DNA from 2 places in the Streptomyces sp. NPDC048718 genome. Region 1 is predicted to be linked to the other one. Evidence: riboswitches for the same ligand, from Rfam matches in the RefSeq annotation. Region 1 holds a riboswitch; the other holds the start of a gene.
What was found. A riboswitch is a leader RNA that binds a small molecule or an ion and turns the genes downstream of it on or off. The one in region 1 is predicted to bind S-adenosylmethionine.

Region 1 (8,728 bases):
CGGTGGTGAGGAACAGGGCCGCGATGGAGGCCGCGTTCTGCAGAGCGGAACGGGTCACCTTGGCCGGGTCGATGATGCCCTCGGCGATCATGTCGACGTACTCACCGGTCGCGGCGTTCAGGCCGTGACCGACGGGCAGGTTGCGGACCTTCTCCACCACGACGCCACCCTCAAGGCCGGCGTTCACGGAGATCTGGGTCAGCGGGGCGGCCAGGGCCTTGCGGACGATCTCGGCACCGGTGGCCTCGTCGCCGTCCAGCTCCAGCTTCTCGAAGACCGAACCGGCCTGCAGCAGCGCCACGCCACCACCGGCGACGATGCCCTCCTCGACGGCCGCCTTCGCGTTGCGAACGGCGTCCTCGATGCGGTGCTTGCGCTCCTTGAGCTCGACCTCGGTCGCGGCACCGGCCTTGATGACGGCGACGCCACCGGCGAGCTTCGCCAGGCGCTCCTGGAGCTTCTCGCGGTCGTAGTCCGAGTCGCTGTTCTCGATCTCGGCGCGGATCTGGTTGACGCGACCCGCGACCTGCTCGCTGTCACCGGCACCGTCGACGATGGTGGTCTCGTCCTTGGTGATGACGACCTTGCGGGCGCGGCCCAGCAGGTCCAGGCCGGCGTTCTCCAGCTTGAGGCCGACCTCCTCGGAGATGACCGTGCCGCCGGTAAGGATGGCGATGTCGTTCAGCATCGCCTTGCGGCGGTCGCCGAAGCCCGGGGCCTTGACGGCGACGGACTTGAAGGTGCCGCGGATCTTGTTGACGACCAGGGTCGACAGGGCCTCGCCCTCGACGTCCTCGGCGATGATCAGCAGCGGCTTGCCCGACTGCATGACCTTCTCCAGGAGCGGGAGCAGGTCCTTCACCGAGGAGATCTTGGAGTTGACGATGAGGATGTACGGGTCCTCGAGCGCGGCCTCCATGCGCTCCATGTCGGTCGCGAAGTACGCCGAGATGTAGCCCTTGTCGAAGCGCATACCCTCGGTGAGCTCCAGCTCCAGACCGAAGGTCTGGGACTCCTCGACGGTGATGACGCCTTCCTTGCCGACCTTGTCCATGGCCTCGGCGATGAGCTCGCCGATCTGGGTGTCGGCGGCGGAGATGGAGGCGGTGGAGGCGATCTGCTCCTTCGTCTCGACCTCCTTCGCCTGGTCGAGCAGCGCACCGGAGACGGCCTCGACGGCCTTCTCGATGCCGCGCTTCAGGGCCATCGGGTTGGCACCCGCGGCCACGTTGCGCAGGCCCTCGCGGACCAGAGCCTGGGCGAGAACGGTGGCGGTGGTCGTACCGTCGCCGGCGACGTCGTCCGTCTTCTTGGCGACTTCCTTGACCAGCTCGGCGCCGATCTTCTCGTACGGGTCCTCGAGCTCGATCTCCTTGGCGATGGAGACACCATCGTTGGTGATCGTGGGGGCGCCCCACTTCTTCTCGAGGACGACGTTGCGGCCCTTCGGGCCGAGGGTGACCTTGACGGCGTCAGCGAGCTGGTTCATGCCGCGCTCGAGACCGCGCCGGGCCTCCTCGTCGAACGCGATGATCTTGGCCATGTGAAGTGGTCCTCCCGGACATGGGGTGGATAACGCTCCAGGACCGCGCCGACGCCCGCGACGGACGGCCGGCGCATGCCCCGTGGTTCCTTGCCCCACGCGGTTCGGCGGCCTCGTCTGCCCGATCCTCGTAGCACTCTCACCTTCAGAGTGCTAACGCCAATGATTAGCACTCGACCCATGCGAGTGCAAGCGACTCTCGACGATCGGTAGCTTCGCGGTCACCTCCGGCGGCCTCCGGCGGGCCCCCGAACAGACCCTCGGCAGACCTCCGGCGGGCCCCCCGGCGGGCCCCTGGCGGACCCTCAGTCGCACCCCGACCGGGACCCGACCGGGACCCGCGCGGGCCTGCCGTGACCTGCCCGCCGAGTACGTCACCCACCCGCACACACCCGGGTGCGGCGCGGGCGCGCGTACCCGCGCGGAACACGCCCGCGTACCCGCGCGGAACACACGCCGCCCGCGCACCCATACGCCTCCGCTCGCGCACCCGCGCATCCGCGCCCGCCCGCACACGCGCGAGGGGCCCGCGTCCCGGATCCGGGATGCGGGCCCCTCGACAAAAATGCGTCGGTGGCCGATCGCGCCGCGCTCAGACGGCGAGCTTGACCATGTCCGCCTGCGGACCCTTCTGGCCCTGCGAGATCTCGAACTCGACCCGCTGGCCCTCTTCGAGGGAGCGGTAGCCATCCATCTGGATCGCGCTGTAGTGGACGAAAACATCCGCTCCGCCGTCGACCGCGATGAAGCCGTAGCCCTTCTCCGCGTTGAACCACTTGACGGTGCCCTGAGCCATGCCTAACTCCCCTATTACTGGCCCTTGCGCGGGGCCGCACTTCGCGGACCCGGGTCAGACCCTGCGCCGGAACGCGTCGACCGCCGCTGAATGTATCTGCCCAACTGCCCTCTGCAACAGGTCAGTCGGACGAGAATTCTGGGCGCACCTGAATGGGGAATCGGGGCGAATACGCCGAATTACCGGGCAAATCGGGCCCGTCAAAACCGTGCACAAGGTGCAGAAGCCCTGGCCTTATTGACCGTATCTTGTCGCGAGTCGCCGCATTCTCATATGCGTCTGGCATGGGCGGCGGAGGGGGCTTCCCCAACTCTATCGCGCTCAACCATGCAGAATTACCCCTTCCGCTTCTTCTTGCGGAAGGGGTAATTCCGTATTGCGCGTGGTGAGGCGGAAGGGGCCGAAGGGGCATACGAGCCACATTGACGAATCCCCCGCCGGAACCGCCCGAGAGGCAGCCCGGCGGAGGAAAGCCCGGCTCAGCAGCCGCCGGCGACCGCCGGGATGATCGAGACGCCGGCGCCGTCCGGCGTCACCGTCTCCAGGCCCTGCTCGAAGCGGACGTCGTCGTCGTTCACGTACACGTTGACGAAGCGGCGCAGCTTGCCCTGGTCGTCGAGGACGCGGGCGGCGATGCCGGTGTGGTTCTTCTCCAGGTCCGCGATGACCTCGGCGAGGGTCGCGCCCTCCGCCGGGACCTCGGACTGCCCGCCGGTGTAGGTGCGGAGGATGGTGGGGATGCGGACGTTCACGGCCATGGGTTCACGAACCTTTCGAAGAAGGCGGAAGAAGAGAGGACGAAGAGGGAGGGGGAGGGGAAGAAGACGGGAGACGGCGGCGGGAGACGGCGGCGGGAGACGGCGGCGGAAGCCGGGACGCTCAGTGCGCCAGTCCGGCGGCGCGGAAGGCGTCGAGGCTCGGGCGGATGGTCGCGGTCGCCTGTGAGCCGTCGGCCACCGCGTCCAGGGTCTTCAGACCGTCCCCGGTGTTGAGGACGACGGTCGTCAGGCTCGGATCGATGAGCCCGCTCTCCACCAACTTCCGTGCCACGCCCAGGGTTACGCCTCCCGCCGTCTCGGCGAAGATGCCCTCGGTACGGGCGAGCAGCCGGATCGCGTCGACGATCTGCTCGTCGTTCACGTCCTCCACGGCGCCGCCGGTGCGGCGGGCGATGTCGAGGACGTAGGGGCCGTCGGCCGGGTTGCCGATGGCCAGGGACTTGGCGATGGTGTCCGGCTTTTGCGGGCGGACCACGTCGTGCCCTGCCTTGAAGGCGGCGGAGACCGGGGAGCAGCCCTCGGCCTGGGCGCCGAAGATCTTGTACGGCTTGTCCTCGACGAGCCCGAGGGCGATCAGCTCCCGCAGCCCCTTGTCGATCTTCGTGAGCTGCGAGCCGGACGCGATCGGGATGACGAGCTGGTCCGGGATCACCCAGCCGAGCTGCTCGCAGATCTCGTACGCCAGGGTCTTGGACCCTTCGCCGTAGTACGGGCGGAGGTTGACGTTGACGAAGCCCCAGCCCTCGCCGAGCGGGTCGCCGATCAGCTCCGAACAGAAGCGGTTGACGTCGTCGTAGTTGCCCTCGATGGCGACGAGGTCGCCGCCGTAGACACCGGCCATGACGACCTTGCCCTGCTCCAGGTCGTGCGGGATGAAGACGCAGGAGCGGAAGCCGGCCCGGGCGGCGGCGGCGCCGACGGCGCCGGCCAGGTTGCCGGTGGAGGAGCAGGACAGGGTGGTGAAGCCGAAGGCGCGGGCGGCCTCGATGGCCTGGGCGACGACCCGGTCCTTGAAGGAGTGGGTCGGGTTTCCGGAGTCGTCCTTGACGAACAGCTTGCCGGGCTCGATGCCGAGCTCGCGGGCCAGGTTGTCGGCCTTGACGAGCGGGGTCCAGCCGGGGTTCAGGTTGGGCTTGCCGGCGACGTCGGCGGGGACGGGCAGCAGCGGAGCGTAACGCCAGATGTTGGCCGGACCGGCCTCGATGGTCTTGCGCAGCGCCTCGGGGTCGCCGGTGGGCAGGTCGTAGGCGACTTCGAGCGGGCCGAAGCAGTGCTCGCAGGCGAAGATCGGTCCGAGGGGGAAGATCTCTCCGCATTCCCGGCAGGAAAGGCCGGACGCGGGGCCGAGATCGACCGTGCGGGGGGCAAAAGCGGAAGCAGCGGGGGCGGTGGACGCATCCGTCGGTGCAGCAGCCATGGCAGGCGAGGCCCTTTCTCCTCATCTTCCTCACGACGTGTTTCGCCATGAGACGGATTTGGCACCTTCCCAAGCCGGGGACCTCGCGCGAACGAGAACCGACTGGAGGGTTGCCGGGGCTTCAACGGGCCGTGTCCCTCTGCCCCTCTGGATGAGCGGTATTCGGTTGTGGAACGCGGTCGGTACCCCGACATGCAGCGGGCCGCCGCGTTGTTCAAGACTGTAACCGAAGCCTTCGCAGCCGGAGAGGCGCGTCCGATCCGCGAGATGGAGATCATGTTGCTGGAAGAAGTGGAACGCTGGCTGGCCCGGCGGTCCTGGTCGGTGGCCGACCGCCCGCTGGAGCGGATCCTCGCGGCCAAGCGGGGCACGAAGGTCAGTGTCGTGCTGCCCGCGCTCAACGAGGAGGCGACGGTCGGCACGATCGTCTCGGTGATCCGCCGCGAGCTGATGACGGAGGCGGTGCCGCTGGTGGACGAACTGGTGGTGATCGACTCCGGTTCCACCGACCGAACGGCGGAGGTGGCCGCGGCGGCCGGCGCCCGGGTGGTGGCGCGCGACGCGATACTGCCGCGCATACCGGCCCTGCCCGGCAAGGGCGAGGTCCTGTGGCGGTCACTGATGGTGACGAGCGGGGACGTGGTCTGCTTCGTCGACGCGGACCTCAGGGACTTCTCGGCGGACTTCGTCTCCGGGATCGTGGGGCCGCTGCTCACCGACCCCGACGTGGCGTTCGTGAAGGCGATGTACGACCGGCCGCTCGGCGACACGCCCGGCCAGGGCGGCCGGGTGACGGAGCTGGTGGCACGCCCGCTGCTGAATCTGCACTGGCCGCGGCTGGCCGGGGTCGTGCAGCCGCTGGGCGGCGAGTACGCGGCCCGCCGCTCGCTGCTCGAACGGCTGCCGTTCCCGGTCGGTTACGGAGTGGAACTGGGCCTGCTGGTGGACGCGTTGCACACGGCCGGCCTGGACGCGCTCGCCCAGGTCGACGTCGGCGTCCGCAAGCACCGCCACCAGGACGGGCGGGCGCTCGGCCGGATGGCGGCGACGATCTACCGGACGGCCCAAGTGCGGCTGTCCCGGGGCCACTTGGTACGGCCGCGGCTCACCCAGTTCGAGCGCGGCGAGAACGGGTTCGCCCCGCGGACCTACGCCGTGGACACGGAGGAGCGGCCGCCGATGATCGAGATCGAGGAGTACGCGCGGCGGCGCGACGTGGCGTGAGGCGGGGCGACGTGGCGTGAGGCGGGGCGACGTGGCGTGAGGCGGGACGCGTGCGCGACGTACGAGCGGCAGACGCACAGCCGGCGGGCGAACGGCGGGCAGGCGGCGCGACCAGGAAGAGGTGACCGGCCGTGACGACGCACCCCTCTTATCCGTACGTTTGAGCGGTTACCGGACGGGCTAGGTTCGCCATATGGCTTCCGTACTCGTGGCTTCGAACCGCGGACCGGTCTCGTACACCGTGCGAGAGGACGGATCACTGGCCGCCCGGCGGGGTGGCGGGGGGCTCGTGTCGGGGCTCGCCGCGCTGTCGTCCGGGCGGTCCGCCGGGCAGACCGAGAACGCCGCCGGGGAGAGCCTGTGGGTGTGCGCGGCGCTCGGTGACGGCGACCGCGAGGCGGTACGGCGCGGGATCGCCGAGCCGGGCGTACGGATGCTCGCCATCGACCCGGACGTGTACGACGACGCGTACAACGGCATCGCGAACTCGGTGCTGTGGTTCCTCCACCACCATCTCTACGACATCCCGCGCGAGCCCGTCTTCGACGCCGCCTTCCGCCGCCGCTGGGCGTCGTACCGCACCTACAACCGGGCCTTCGCGAAGGCCCTGGCCGAGGCGGCGGACCACGGCGCGGCGGTACTCGTCCAGGACTACCATCTGGCGCTGGTCCCGGGGCAGTTGAGGGCACTGCGGCCCGACTTGAGGATCGGGCACTTCACGCACACGCCGTGGGCGGCGCCGGAGTATCTGCGGATGCTGCCGGAGGACGTCCACGAGGAGTTGGTGGAGGGGCTGCTCGGCGCCGACGAGGTCGGCTTCCACACCCGGGCGTGGGCCGCCGCGTTCCTCGGCGACCCGCTCGTGGAGCGCACGATCGGCGAGACCCGGGTACAGGCGCATCCGCTGGGTGTGGACGGCGACGAGCTGCGCACGCTCGCGCACCGCCCGGAGGTCGACGAACGGCTCGCCCGGCTGCGCGAGGAGGCCGGCGTGGACCGGGACGGCGGCCGGAAGACGATCGTCCGGGTCGACCGCACCGAACTCTCCAAGAACATCCCGCGCGGCCTGCTGGCCTACCGCGAACTGCTGACCGCCCACCCCGAATGGCGCGGCCGGGTGGTCCATCTCGCCTCCGCGTACCCCTCCCGCCAGGACCTGGCGGTCTACCGCGCGTACACCACCTCCGTGACCGAACTCGCGGACCGGATCAATGAGGAGTTCGGCACCCCGGACTGGCGGCCGGTCCTGGTCGGCGTCGAGGACGACTTCGTCCGCTCACTCGCCGCCTACCGCCTCGCCGACGTGGCCCTGGTGAACCCGGTGCGCGACGGCATGAACCTGGTCGCCAAGGAGATCCCGGTGGTCTCCGACGCGGGCTGCGCGCTGGTCCTGTCCACGGAGGCGGGCGCCTACGAGGAGCTGCGGGCCGACGCCCTGACCGTCAACCCGTACGACGTGACGGCGACCGCCGAGGCGCTGCACGAGGCCCTCTCGATGCCCGACCCGGAACGCGCCGACCGCACCAAACACCTCGCCGAGGCCGCCACGGCCCACCCGCCACAGCGCTGGTTCCGGGACCAACTGGACGCGCTGCGGGGTTAGTCGCCGGGCTTCTCCAGGGCGGCAGCCAGCGCGTTCAGGAAGTCGACCAGGGCCGCCGGGCCCGCGACGGTGAGGTCCGCGCGGGCGGCCAGGTCGGGGACGGCGGCGGATTCGGCGGCGGAGCAGACGAGGAGGCCGGGGACGCCTTCGGCGTCGCGGAGCCGCTCGACGGCGGCGTACGCGGGGATGTCGCCCAGGTCGTCGCCCGCGTAGAGGACGCAGCCCGCGCCGGTCTCGTGCAGGTACTCGGCGAGCGCGATGCCCTTGTCCATGCCCGGGGGGCGCAGTTCCAGGACCAGCCGGCCCGGTTCGAGGACGAGGCCGTGGGCGGCGGCGAGGTCGGCGAGCGGGCCCTTCAGGGCCTCGAACGCGCCCTCGGGGTCCTCGGCGCGGCGGGTGTGGACGGCGAGCGCGCGGCCCTTCTCCTCGATCCAGGTGCCGGGCCACGCGCCGGTGCGGTCGAGGAAGCCGGGCAGGGCGGCGCGGGCGGTGGCGACGCCCGGGTGCGGGGCGGCGGCCTGGACGGTGCCGGAGACGGCGTCCCAGCGCTCGGCGCCGTAATGGCCGAGGACGACGAGGTGTTCCAGACCGGGGACCCCGGCGAAGCCGCCGTAGCGCACCGCCACGCCCGCGGGCCGGCCGGTGACGACCGCGACGGAGGCGACGTGCGGGGCGAGGGCGGCGAGCGCGGGGACGGCGCCCGGGTGGGCGCGGGCCTGCTCGGGGTCGGGGACGATCTCGGCGAGGGTGCCGTCGAAGTCGAGGGCGACGACGGCCTTCTCGGGCCGGGCGAGGAGCGCGGCGAGTCCGTCGCGGCCGGCGGGGGTGGTCGGATGCGGAAGGCTGCTGACCATGCCCACGACCCTACCGAGCCGCGGCCGTCCCGTCAGCGGCGCGGGCGGGTCGGACGGCCCGGACGGCTCGGGCGGGTCGTGACCGGCGGGCAGGCGGCGTAGGGCCGGATGCCACCCGGATGTCACGCGGAGGGGGCCCGGGTCCGGGCACGGATGGCGGGTCCGGACGCGGGAAGCGTCACCTACGGGCTTGCTTGGCCGCGCGGACCCGGCGCAGCCGGTTGACGGTGACCGGGTCGTGGGCGAGGGCGCGCGGGTCGTCGAGGAGGGCGTTGAGCAGCTGGTAGTAGCGGGTGGCGGAGAGGCCGAGCTGTTCGCGTACGGCTCGTTCCTTGGCGCCGGGGCCCGGCCAGGAGCGCCGTTCCAGGGCGAGGACGGCCCGCTCGCGCTCGCCCAGCTCGCCCGGCCCGCCGAATTCGGTGGTCATACAGACCAATTTATTGCGCGTTCGCGAACCGTCCGACCCGCCCGTCACCGCCGTGGCCCATTGATCCATCCCACGGGGCGCTGCT
Region 2 (8,728 bases), on a different contig from region 1:
GCTTGCTCCAGCCGGCCGGGCGCAGCACATAGGCGGCCGCGGCCACGTCGACCGGGTCCGCGGCGGCGGGCGGGGAGCCGACCTCCAGGGCGCCCGCCAGCTCGGGCAGCGCCTCCCGGACCCGCTCGGCGATCCGCTGACGGAACACCGGATCGCCGGCCAGGGCGGTGGCCATCGCGTTCCCGGCGAACTTGGCCCGCCGGGGGGCGGTGAAACGGGCGTACTGGCGCAGCGGGGCGGGCAGCTCGCCGAGCGTCAGACTGCCGAAGGAGTCCGCGACCAGCGCGATCACCTTGCGCCGTACGGACTCGGGCAGCGGGCGGTCGAGCACCTCGGCGGCCTCGCCTGCCGATCCCGCCGGCGCGTCACCGTGCGCGGGCTGCTCCACGATCCCGTCACCCACTCCCTGTCGTCGCCCTCGCCGGGGCGCCTCGCCCTCGTCGGGCCGCTTCTCAGGAAGCGGCGCCCGGCCTGTCCACCAACTCGATCTGGTCCACCGCGTTGCACCAGCGGCAGCGGACCGATTCGATGGTCTCACTGACCACCTCGCGCTCCTCCACCTTCGGCTCACCTGCGAGGTCCAGATGGACGTACTCGACGACCTTCGACGAGCGGGTCACGTCGAAGCGGGTCAGATTGCCGCACAACGTGCAGCGCCAGCGGGTGTCGGCAGTCGGCTGGGGAACCGTCATCGTGCTGTCCTCTTTCCGTACGAGGCTTAACGGGCCCGCGGTGCGCCGTCGGACTGCGGGAGTGCTGCCCGTAACACTACGGCCTCACGGGTACCCCGCGTCACGGCGAGGCACTCTGTCCCGATGAGCCCCGGTACGCCATGATCTGCCCATGATCGACTGGCGGGGTACGGCCTCGGGGGTACGACGGACCGCGCGGACGCTGCGCGACGGTCCGACCGTCACCTACGGGCTCATCGCCGCCTGCGTGCTGCTCTTCGCGCTGAGCCCGGCCGGCGGTCTGAACCCCTCGTACGGCACGGGCGACACCCTGCTCGCCGCGCAGGGCGCGTACTTCCGGCACTGGGGCGTGATCCCGGACGACCTCGCCCACCTCGGCCGGCTGCGTCCCGGGGCCCTGCTCACCCCGCTCACCGCGCTGTTCGTCCACGGCAGCTGGCTGCATCTGCTCGGGAACATGCTGTTCCTGTACGTGTTCGGCGCGATGGCGGAGAAGCGGATGGGGCCGCTCGAATTCGGCCTGTTCTACCTGGTCTGCGGATATCTGGCGCTGTACGGCTACGCGCTGGCGCACGCGGACAGCGGGCAGACCCTGGTGGGGGCGTCGGGGGCGATCTCGGGGGTGCTCGGGGCCTTCCTCCATCTGTTTCCGCGCTCCCGGGTGACCAGTCTCTTCCCGTTCCTCTTCTTTCTGCCGCTGCGTTTCCCGGCGTGGGTCGTGCTCGTCTTCTGGTTCGCCATCCAGTGGCTGGCGGCGCGGACGGCGGAGGCGGGGCCGGGGGTCGCGTATCTGGCCCATGTCATCGGCTTCGCGCTGGGCTTCCTCTACGCGTGGGTCCGCTTCGGCGGAAAAGGAAGGGTTCGCGCGGCGCTCGCCTCGAAGAAGGGCGGCGGGGACAGGCGGGCTAGAGTGACACCACCAGCCGCGGCCACCGAGGGAGAAAGCCAGCCGTGATCACCGCGATCGTGCTCATCAAGACCAGCGTGGACCGCATCCCGGAGATCGCCGAGGAGATCGCGTCGGTCGACTGCGTCACCGAGGTCTTCTCCGTCACCGGGACGTACGACCTGATCGCCATGGTCCGGGTGGGGCGGCACGACGATCTGGCCGATGTGATCCCCGGCCGGATCTCCAAGATCCAGGGCGTCGAGGGCACCGACACCCATGTCGCCTTCCGCGCCTACTCGCAGCACGACCTGGACGCGGCCTTCGCCATCGGTCTGGAGTCCTGACCCGGGCTGTTCCGACCCGGCCCAGGCCTTTTGCGACCCGGTTCCTTCATACGCGGCATGAAGCCGGCCTCACCCCCGTGGGAGGCCGGCTTCACCCGTCCAGGGGATCCGACGGGTGGTCGGGCTCCCCGGTTTCGGCCGGAGCGTCAGTCCCGGTCCGGGCCGCGGCGGACCAGTTCCCGTACCGCGCCGAGGAACCGCTCCACATGCTCGTCCGGGGTGCCCGCCCCGAAACTCACCCGGACCGCGGCGAGCGCGGAGGCGGATCCGGGGGCGCCGCACTCCCCCGGCTCGGCCGGGTCGCCGCCGAGCAGGACGCGCACCAGCGGGTGGGCGCAGAACAGTCCGTCGCGCACCCCGATGCCGTACCCGGCGGAGAGCGCGGCGGCGAACCGGGAGCTGTCCCAGCCCTCGACGACGAAGGAGAGCACCCCGACCCTCGGGTGGTCGTCACCGAAGAGGGAGAGCACCCGCACCTCGGGCACCTCGGCGAGGCCCGCGCGGAGCGTGGCGATCAGCCGGCGCTCACGGGCGACGAGCCGGTCGAAGCCGGCCTCGGTCAGCGCCCGGCAGGCGGACGCGATGGCGTAGGCGCCGATGACATTGGGCGAACCGGCCTCGTGCCGGGCGGCGGTGGTGTGCCACTGGACGTCCACTCCCCCGTCGGCCCGGCGGGCCACCGTACGGGAGGCGCCGCCGCCCGCCAGATAGGGCTCGGCCTCCTGGAGCCAGTCGGCCCGGCCCGCGAGCACGCCGGAGCCGAAGGGCGCGTACAGCTTGTGCCCGGAGAAGGCGACCCAGTCGACGCCCAGGTCCCGTACGGAGACGGGGTGATGGGGGGCGAGCTGGGCGGCGTCGAGGACGATACGGGCGCCGTGCGCGTGGGCGGCGGCGGCCAGTTCGCGCACCGGCCACAGCTCGCCGGTCACATTGGACGCCCCGGTCACACAGACCAGCGCCGGCCCGTGCGGCTCCCGGTCGGCCAGTGCCCGCTCCAGGGTGGTGACGGCCTCGGCGGGATCGCGGGGCGCGTCGAGGACGGTGCGGCGGGCATCGCCCCAGGGCAGCAGCGCCGCGTGGTGCTCGGTCTCGAAGACGAAGACCTCGCAGCCGGCAGGCAGCGCGCGGGCCAGCAGGGCCAGCGAGTCGGTGGTGGAGCGGGTGAAGACGACCTGGTCGCCGGGGCGGCAGTCGAGGAAGCGGGCGATCTCGGCACGGCTGTTCTCGAAGAGGTCGGTGGACAGCTGGGAGAGATGTCCGGCGCCCCGGTGGACGCTGCCGTAGTACGGGGCGTACGCGGCGACGTCGTCCCACACCCGCTGGAGGGCCGGGGCGCTGGCCGCGTAGTCGAGCGCGGCATAGGTGATCTCGCCGCCGTCGGCGAGCGGGACGGTGACGTCGCGGCCGAGGACGGGCAGCGGGGCGTCGCCGCCGCGGCAGGGGTCGGCGGAGGAATCGGCCGGGGCGCAGGCGGTGGAGTCGGCGGCCGGGGCGGGGGCGGTGGAGTCGAGGACGGCGGCGTTCGGGTACGCGGACATGACGGTGTCTCCCGGGAGGAAAAGGGCGCGCGAAGGCGTACGCGGACATGCGCGGACGTACGAGGGCCCAAGCGAAGGCCCGTGCGACGGCTCGTGTGGCGAGGGCGCGCGAAAGGGGCGCCGCGCACGGGTGCTGACGGAGGGGGAGGGGCCGAGAAGGCGGGAAACCGCCCGGCCCTAACGCATTCGCTGGCTCACGAGACACCGCTCCCTGGAGGACCAAGGACCCCGGGTGGTGCTCAGGGGTCCGCGCTTGCCGTCGGCTGCTGCACGTACGGCCTGGTCTTCACCCGGGGCACCCCGCCACGGACGGAGGGTTGCCGGACAGCCAGCCGGGGCTTTGTCGCTGTCACTCATGACCTGCCGGAAAACCTATGCCGTCGGCTCGGGACGACGCAACCCCGTCCCGGAATCCGGAACGGGGTCGCGCAGGTGTTCTGTTCGGAGCGGCTCGGGGACGCTCGGGAACGCTCAGGCGTGGCTGGCGGCGACCCACCGCTCCAGGGCGCGCCGGGCGGCCCCCGAGTCGATGGACTCGGCGGCCCGGTCCATGCCGGCCCGCAGCCGCTCCGTCAGGGTGCCCTCGCCCGGCTCCACGGCGACCAGGGCGGCCGCCGAGTTGAGCAGGACCGTGTCCCGCACCGGACCGGTCTCGCCGGCCAGGACCCGGCGGGCGACCTCGGCGTTGTACGTGGCGTCCGCGCCGCGCAGCGCCTCCAGCGGCACCAGGTCGATGCCGACGTCGCGCGGGTCGAAGCGCTCCTCGGTGACCGTGCCCCCGGCCACCACCCACACCCGGGAGGTGGCGGTGGTGGTCAGTTCGTCCAGTCCGTCGTCGCCCCGGAAGACCAGCGCGGAGTTGCCGCGTTCGGCGAGCACCCCGGCCACGATGGGCGCCATCCGGGGGTCGGCGACGCCGACCGCCTGGGCGCGTACCTGGGCCGGGTTGGTCAGCGGGCCCAGCACGTTGAAGGTGGTGCGGATGCCGAGCTGGCCTCGGGCGGCGGCGACATGGCGCAGCGAGGGGTGGAACTTCACCGCGAAGCACATGGTGATGCCGGCTTCCTCGGCGACCTCGGCGACCCGGCGCGGCGTCAGGTTCAGATTGACGCCGAGCTTCTCCAGGACGTCGGAGGAGCCGGAGGCGGAGGACGCGGCCCGGTTGCCGTGCTTGACGACCTTGACCCCGGTGCCGGCCACGACGATCGACGACATGGTGGAGATGTTGACCGTCTTGGCGCCGTCGCCGCCGGTGCCGACGATGTCGACGGCCGGGCCGGGCACCTCGATGACGTTGGCGTGCGCGTACATCGTGCGGACGAGACCGCTGATCTCCGCGACCGTCTCGCCCTTGGCCCGCAGCGCCACCATAAATCCGGCGATCTGCGCGTCGGTCGCCTCGCCGCGCATGATGAGGTCCATCGCCCAGGCCGTGTCGTCGGCGGACAGGTCGTGGCCGTCGAGCAGGCCGTTCAGGAGGACGGGCCAGGAGCGGCCCGCCGCGATGTCGCCTCCAGCGGGTTGCACAGCGCTCATGGTCGCTCCTGTGTGTACGTACGAATGGGACCGGTGGCCCGGCCGGTCTCCACCCTATCGATCCCCGGGTACGGCAAAGAGCCCCGTCCATCGAATGGACGGGGCTCTCACCGTGGCGACCTCGGGTCCGGAGCTTTACGCCCCGGGGGTCGGGAGTCCTACGGGATCAGTGGTGGCCGTGGCCGCTCTCGATCTCCTTGAACTCCTCGGCGGTGGGCTTGGCGATCTGGTTGTCCCCACCGTAGTAACCCCGGTTGAGCTTGACCCGGAGCTTCTCCATGCGGCCGACCTTGCGCTCCACACCGTTCTCGTCGACGGCCGGCGGCAGCGCGGCGGCGTCGTACTGCTCGTGGGCGGTGAGCTTGTAGCGCTCGCCCTGGCTGAGCGGCTGGTGCACCTCGACGAACTCACCGTGCGGCAGGCGCTTGATGATGCCGGACTCGCGTCCGTGCAGCACCTTGTCCTTGTCCCGGCGCTGCAGGCCGAGGCAGATCCGCTTGGTGATAACGAAGGCGATGACCGGTCCGAGGAAGAAGAAGATCCGGACGAACCAGGTGATCGCGTTGATCGACAGGTGGAAGTGGGTGGCCCAGAGGTCGTTTCCACCACCGACCAGCATGACCATGTACGCGGTGATCCACGCGACACCGAAGGCGGTGCGCGTCGGCGCGTTGCGCGGGCGCTGCGAGATGTGGTGCTCGCGCTTGTCGCCGGTGATCCAGGACTCGATGAACGGGTAGACACCGATCACACCGAGGACGACCGGGAAGATCGCCAGCGGGATCATCACACCGAGGACCAGCGTGTGGCCCCACAGGTTGATCTCCCAGCCCGGCATGACACGGATCAGACCCTCGGCGAAGCCCATGTACCAGTCGGGCTGGGCGCCGGTGGACACCTGGTCCGGGCGGTACGGGCCGATGCCCCAGATCGGGTTGATCGAGGCGACGGCCGCGACGACCGCGATCACACCGAAGACCAGGAAGAAGAATCCTCCGGCCTTGGCCATGTAGACCGGCATCAGCGGCATGCCGACGACGTTCTTGTTCGTCCGGCCGGGGCCCTCGAAGTGCGTGTGCTTGTGGACGAACACCAGGATGAGGTGAGCGACCACCAGGCCGAGCATGATGCCCGGGAGCAGCAGCACGTGCGCCGAGTAGAACCGGGCGACGAAGTCGCCGCCGGGGAACTCGCCGCCGAACAGGAACATCGACAGGTACGTACCGACGATCGGCACCGACAGGATGGCGCCCTGCATGAAGCGGACACCGGTGCCGGAGAGCAGGTCGTCCGGGAGCGAGTAACCGGTGAAACCGGTGAACATGCCCAGGAAGAACAGCAGGAAGCCGAACAGCCAGTTGATCTCACGCGGCTTGCGGAAAGCACCCGTGAAGAACACGCGCATCATGTGCACGAACATGCCGGCGAGGAAGATCAGCGCCGCCCAGTGGTGGATCTGCCGGATCAGCAGACCACCGCGCACCTCGAACGAGATGTGCATGGTCGAGTTGAACGCCTCGGACATCAGCTGTCCCTGAAGCGGGACGTACGGTCCGGTGTACTCCACCTCGTTCATCGACGGGTGGAAGAACATCGTCAGATAGACGCCCGTCAGGATGATGATGAGGAAGCTGTAGAGGCAGACCTCGCCCAGCATGAAGGACCAGTGGTCCGGGAAGATCTTCCGCAGGTTGGCCTTGGCCAGCGAGTAGATCCCCAGGCGGCCGTCGGCCCAGTCGGCGACCCGCTCACCACGGGAGGCCGGCTTCTTCTGCGTATCAGTCACGGTACTCATCCGCGCTCCCAGAATGCAGGACCGACGGGCTCTTCGAAGTCGCCGAGCGCTTCGAGGTAACCCTTGTCGTTCACGCCGATCCGCAGCTGCGGCAGGGCGTGGCCGGCCGGGCCGAAGATGACGCGCGCGCCGTCGGACAGGTCGAAGGTGGACTGGTGGCACGGGCAGAGCACGTGGTGCGTCTGCTGCTCGTACAGGGAGATCGGGCAGCCGACGTGGGTGCAGATCTTGGAGAACGCGACGATGCCCTCGTGCGACCACTCGAGCTCGTTCTTGTCCTTGATGTCCTCCGGCTGGATCCGGACGATCATCAGGGCGGCCTTGGCGATCTCGGTCTGGAAGTGCTCGTCGTGGACCGTCAGGCCCTCGGGCATCGCGAACGTCAGCGAACCGACGGCGACGTCCTCGGGACGCAGCGGCTCGTTGGTGTTCATGTTGATGAGCTGCTTGCCCTTGGCCCACAGCGTGCTGCGGAGCTTCTTCTCGGGCAGCGGACCCATGTCGCGCAGCAGGACGATGCCGGACAGCGGCACCATCGCGAGCGCTCCGAAGAGCGTGTTGCGGATGAGCTTGCGACGGCCGAAGCCGGACTCGGCGGCACCGGCCGCGAAGTCCGCCATGACCTTGGCCTTGACGTCCGGAGTCGCCTCGATCGGGTGACGCTCGTCGGCGACCTCGACGTCGGACATCAGGGTGCGGGCCCAGTGGACCGCGCCCGCGCCGATGAAGAAGAGCGCCGCGCCGAGGGTCAGACCCAGGGCGAAGTTGAGCGCGGACACCCGGCCGAACGGCCAGATGTAGACGATCTGGTCGACCGGGAAGATCACGTAGGACGCGATGAACCCGATCGTGGCCAGCATCGACAGCGTGAACAGGAAGGCGACCGCACGCTCGGACCGCTTGGCGGCCCGCTCGTCGATGTCCTGGATACGCGGCTTGTGGGGCGGAAGGCCCGGGTCGGCGAACGGGTCGTCGGCGACCTTCACCGCGCCGTGCGCGGTGTCCTGCGCGGTCGGCAGGTTCTCTTCAGGATTCTCTTGGGTACTCATGACTTCTTGGCCTTAGCGGTGTGGGCCGCGACCCAGATGGCAACTGCGATCAGTGCGCCCAGGCCGAAGATCCAAGCGAACAGACCCTCGCTGACGGGGCCGAGGCCACCGAGCTTGAGACCACCCGGGTTGTCGGCTTCGTCACTGTTGACAGCCTGGACGTAGGAGATGATGTCCCTCTTCTGCTGCTCCGGCATGGTGGTGTCGGGGAAGGAGGGCATGTTCTGCGGGCCGGTCTGCATGGCCTCGTAGAGGTGCTTCGGGTCCACGCCGTCGAGGGTGGGGGCGTACTTGCCGTGCGTCAGCGCGCCACCCTCACCGGTGAAGTTGTGGCACTGGGCACAGTTGGTACGGAACAGCTCGCCACCGCGGGCGACGTCCGCACCCTCGGGGCTGTACTGCCCCTTGGTCGGCGTGATCGGGCCGGCGCCGAGAGACGCCACGTACGCCGCGAGCTGATCGATCTCAGCCTGCGTGTAGATGACCTTCTTCCTCGGAACCTGGGCGCCCGGCTGCTGCGCGGGCATACGGCCGGTGCCGACCTGGAAGTCCACCGCCGCCGAGCCCACGCCCACGAGCTGCGGACCGTCAGAGGTGCCCTGACCGCCGGTTCCGTGGCAGCTGGCACAGCCGACGGCGTAGAGCTTCTTGCCCTCCTCGATGGCGAGGGACTGGGCGGTTTCATCGGCCTTGGCCGTGCCCGCGGGCGCGAACGCGGCGTACAGCCCCCCAGTTGCCGCCAGCGCGAGAAGTAGGACGACGACCGCCGCCAGCGGATGGCGTCGTCGTGCGGAGAGCTTTTTCACGGATTACCCCGGTGTCAGGATCTTCTGCGTCGATGCTTGCTGGATGATTCGCTCCACCTTGGGGTGGAGCCCGATTACT

Region 2: it holds a riboswitch for S-adenosylmethionine, as region 1 does, so the genes downstream of both, ACGFRB_RS07360 (aminotransferase class V-fold PLP-dependent enzyme) here and thrC (threonine synthase) in region 1, are expected to answer to the same signal.

Annotation. Positions count from the first base shown of each region.
Region 1 is NZ_JBICVG010000001.1:140,442-149,169, reverse strand. It holds gene groL (chaperonin GroEL) at 1-1,543, opposite strand, end outside; gene ACGFRB_RS00715 (cold-shock protein) at 2,136-2,339, opposite strand; gene ACGFRB_RS00710 (MoaD/ThiS family protein) at 2,819-3,097, opposite strand; gene thrC (threonine synthase) at 3,219-4,535, opposite strand; SAM riboswitch class I at 4,554-4,693, opposite strand; gene ACGFRB_RS00700 (glucosyl-3-phosphoglycerate synthase) at 4,815-5,759, shown strand; gene ACGFRB_RS00695 (trehalose-6-phosphate synthase) at 5,953-7,362, shown strand; gene otsB (trehalose-phosphatase) at 7,359-8,216, opposite strand; gene ACGFRB_RS00685 (DUF3263 domain-containing protein) at 8,395-8,643, opposite strand.
Region 2 is NZ_JBICVG010000003.1:379,239-387,966, reverse strand. It holds gene ACGFRB_RS07380 (NYN domain-containing protein) at 1-388, opposite strand, end outside; gene ACGFRB_RS07375 (hypothetical protein) at 453-692, opposite strand; gene ACGFRB_RS07370 (rhomboid family intramembrane serine protease) at 844-1,647, shown strand; gene ACGFRB_RS07365 (Lrp/AsnC family transcriptional regulator) at 1,644-1,925, shown strand; gene ACGFRB_RS07360 (aminotransferase class V-fold PLP-dependent enzyme) at 2,072-3,463, opposite strand; SAM riboswitch class IV at 3,708-3,824, opposite strand; gene trpD (anthranilate phosphoribosyltransferase) at 3,935-4,999, opposite strand; gene ACGFRB_RS07350 (cytochrome bc complex cytochrome b subunit) at 5,166-6,794, opposite strand; gene ACGFRB_RS07345 (Rieske 2Fe-2S domain-containing protein) at 6,791-7,843, opposite strand; gene ACGFRB_RS07340 (c-type cytochrome) at 7,840-8,649, opposite strand; gene ACGFRB_RS07335 (heme-copper oxidase subunit III) at 8,724-8,728, opposite strand, start outside.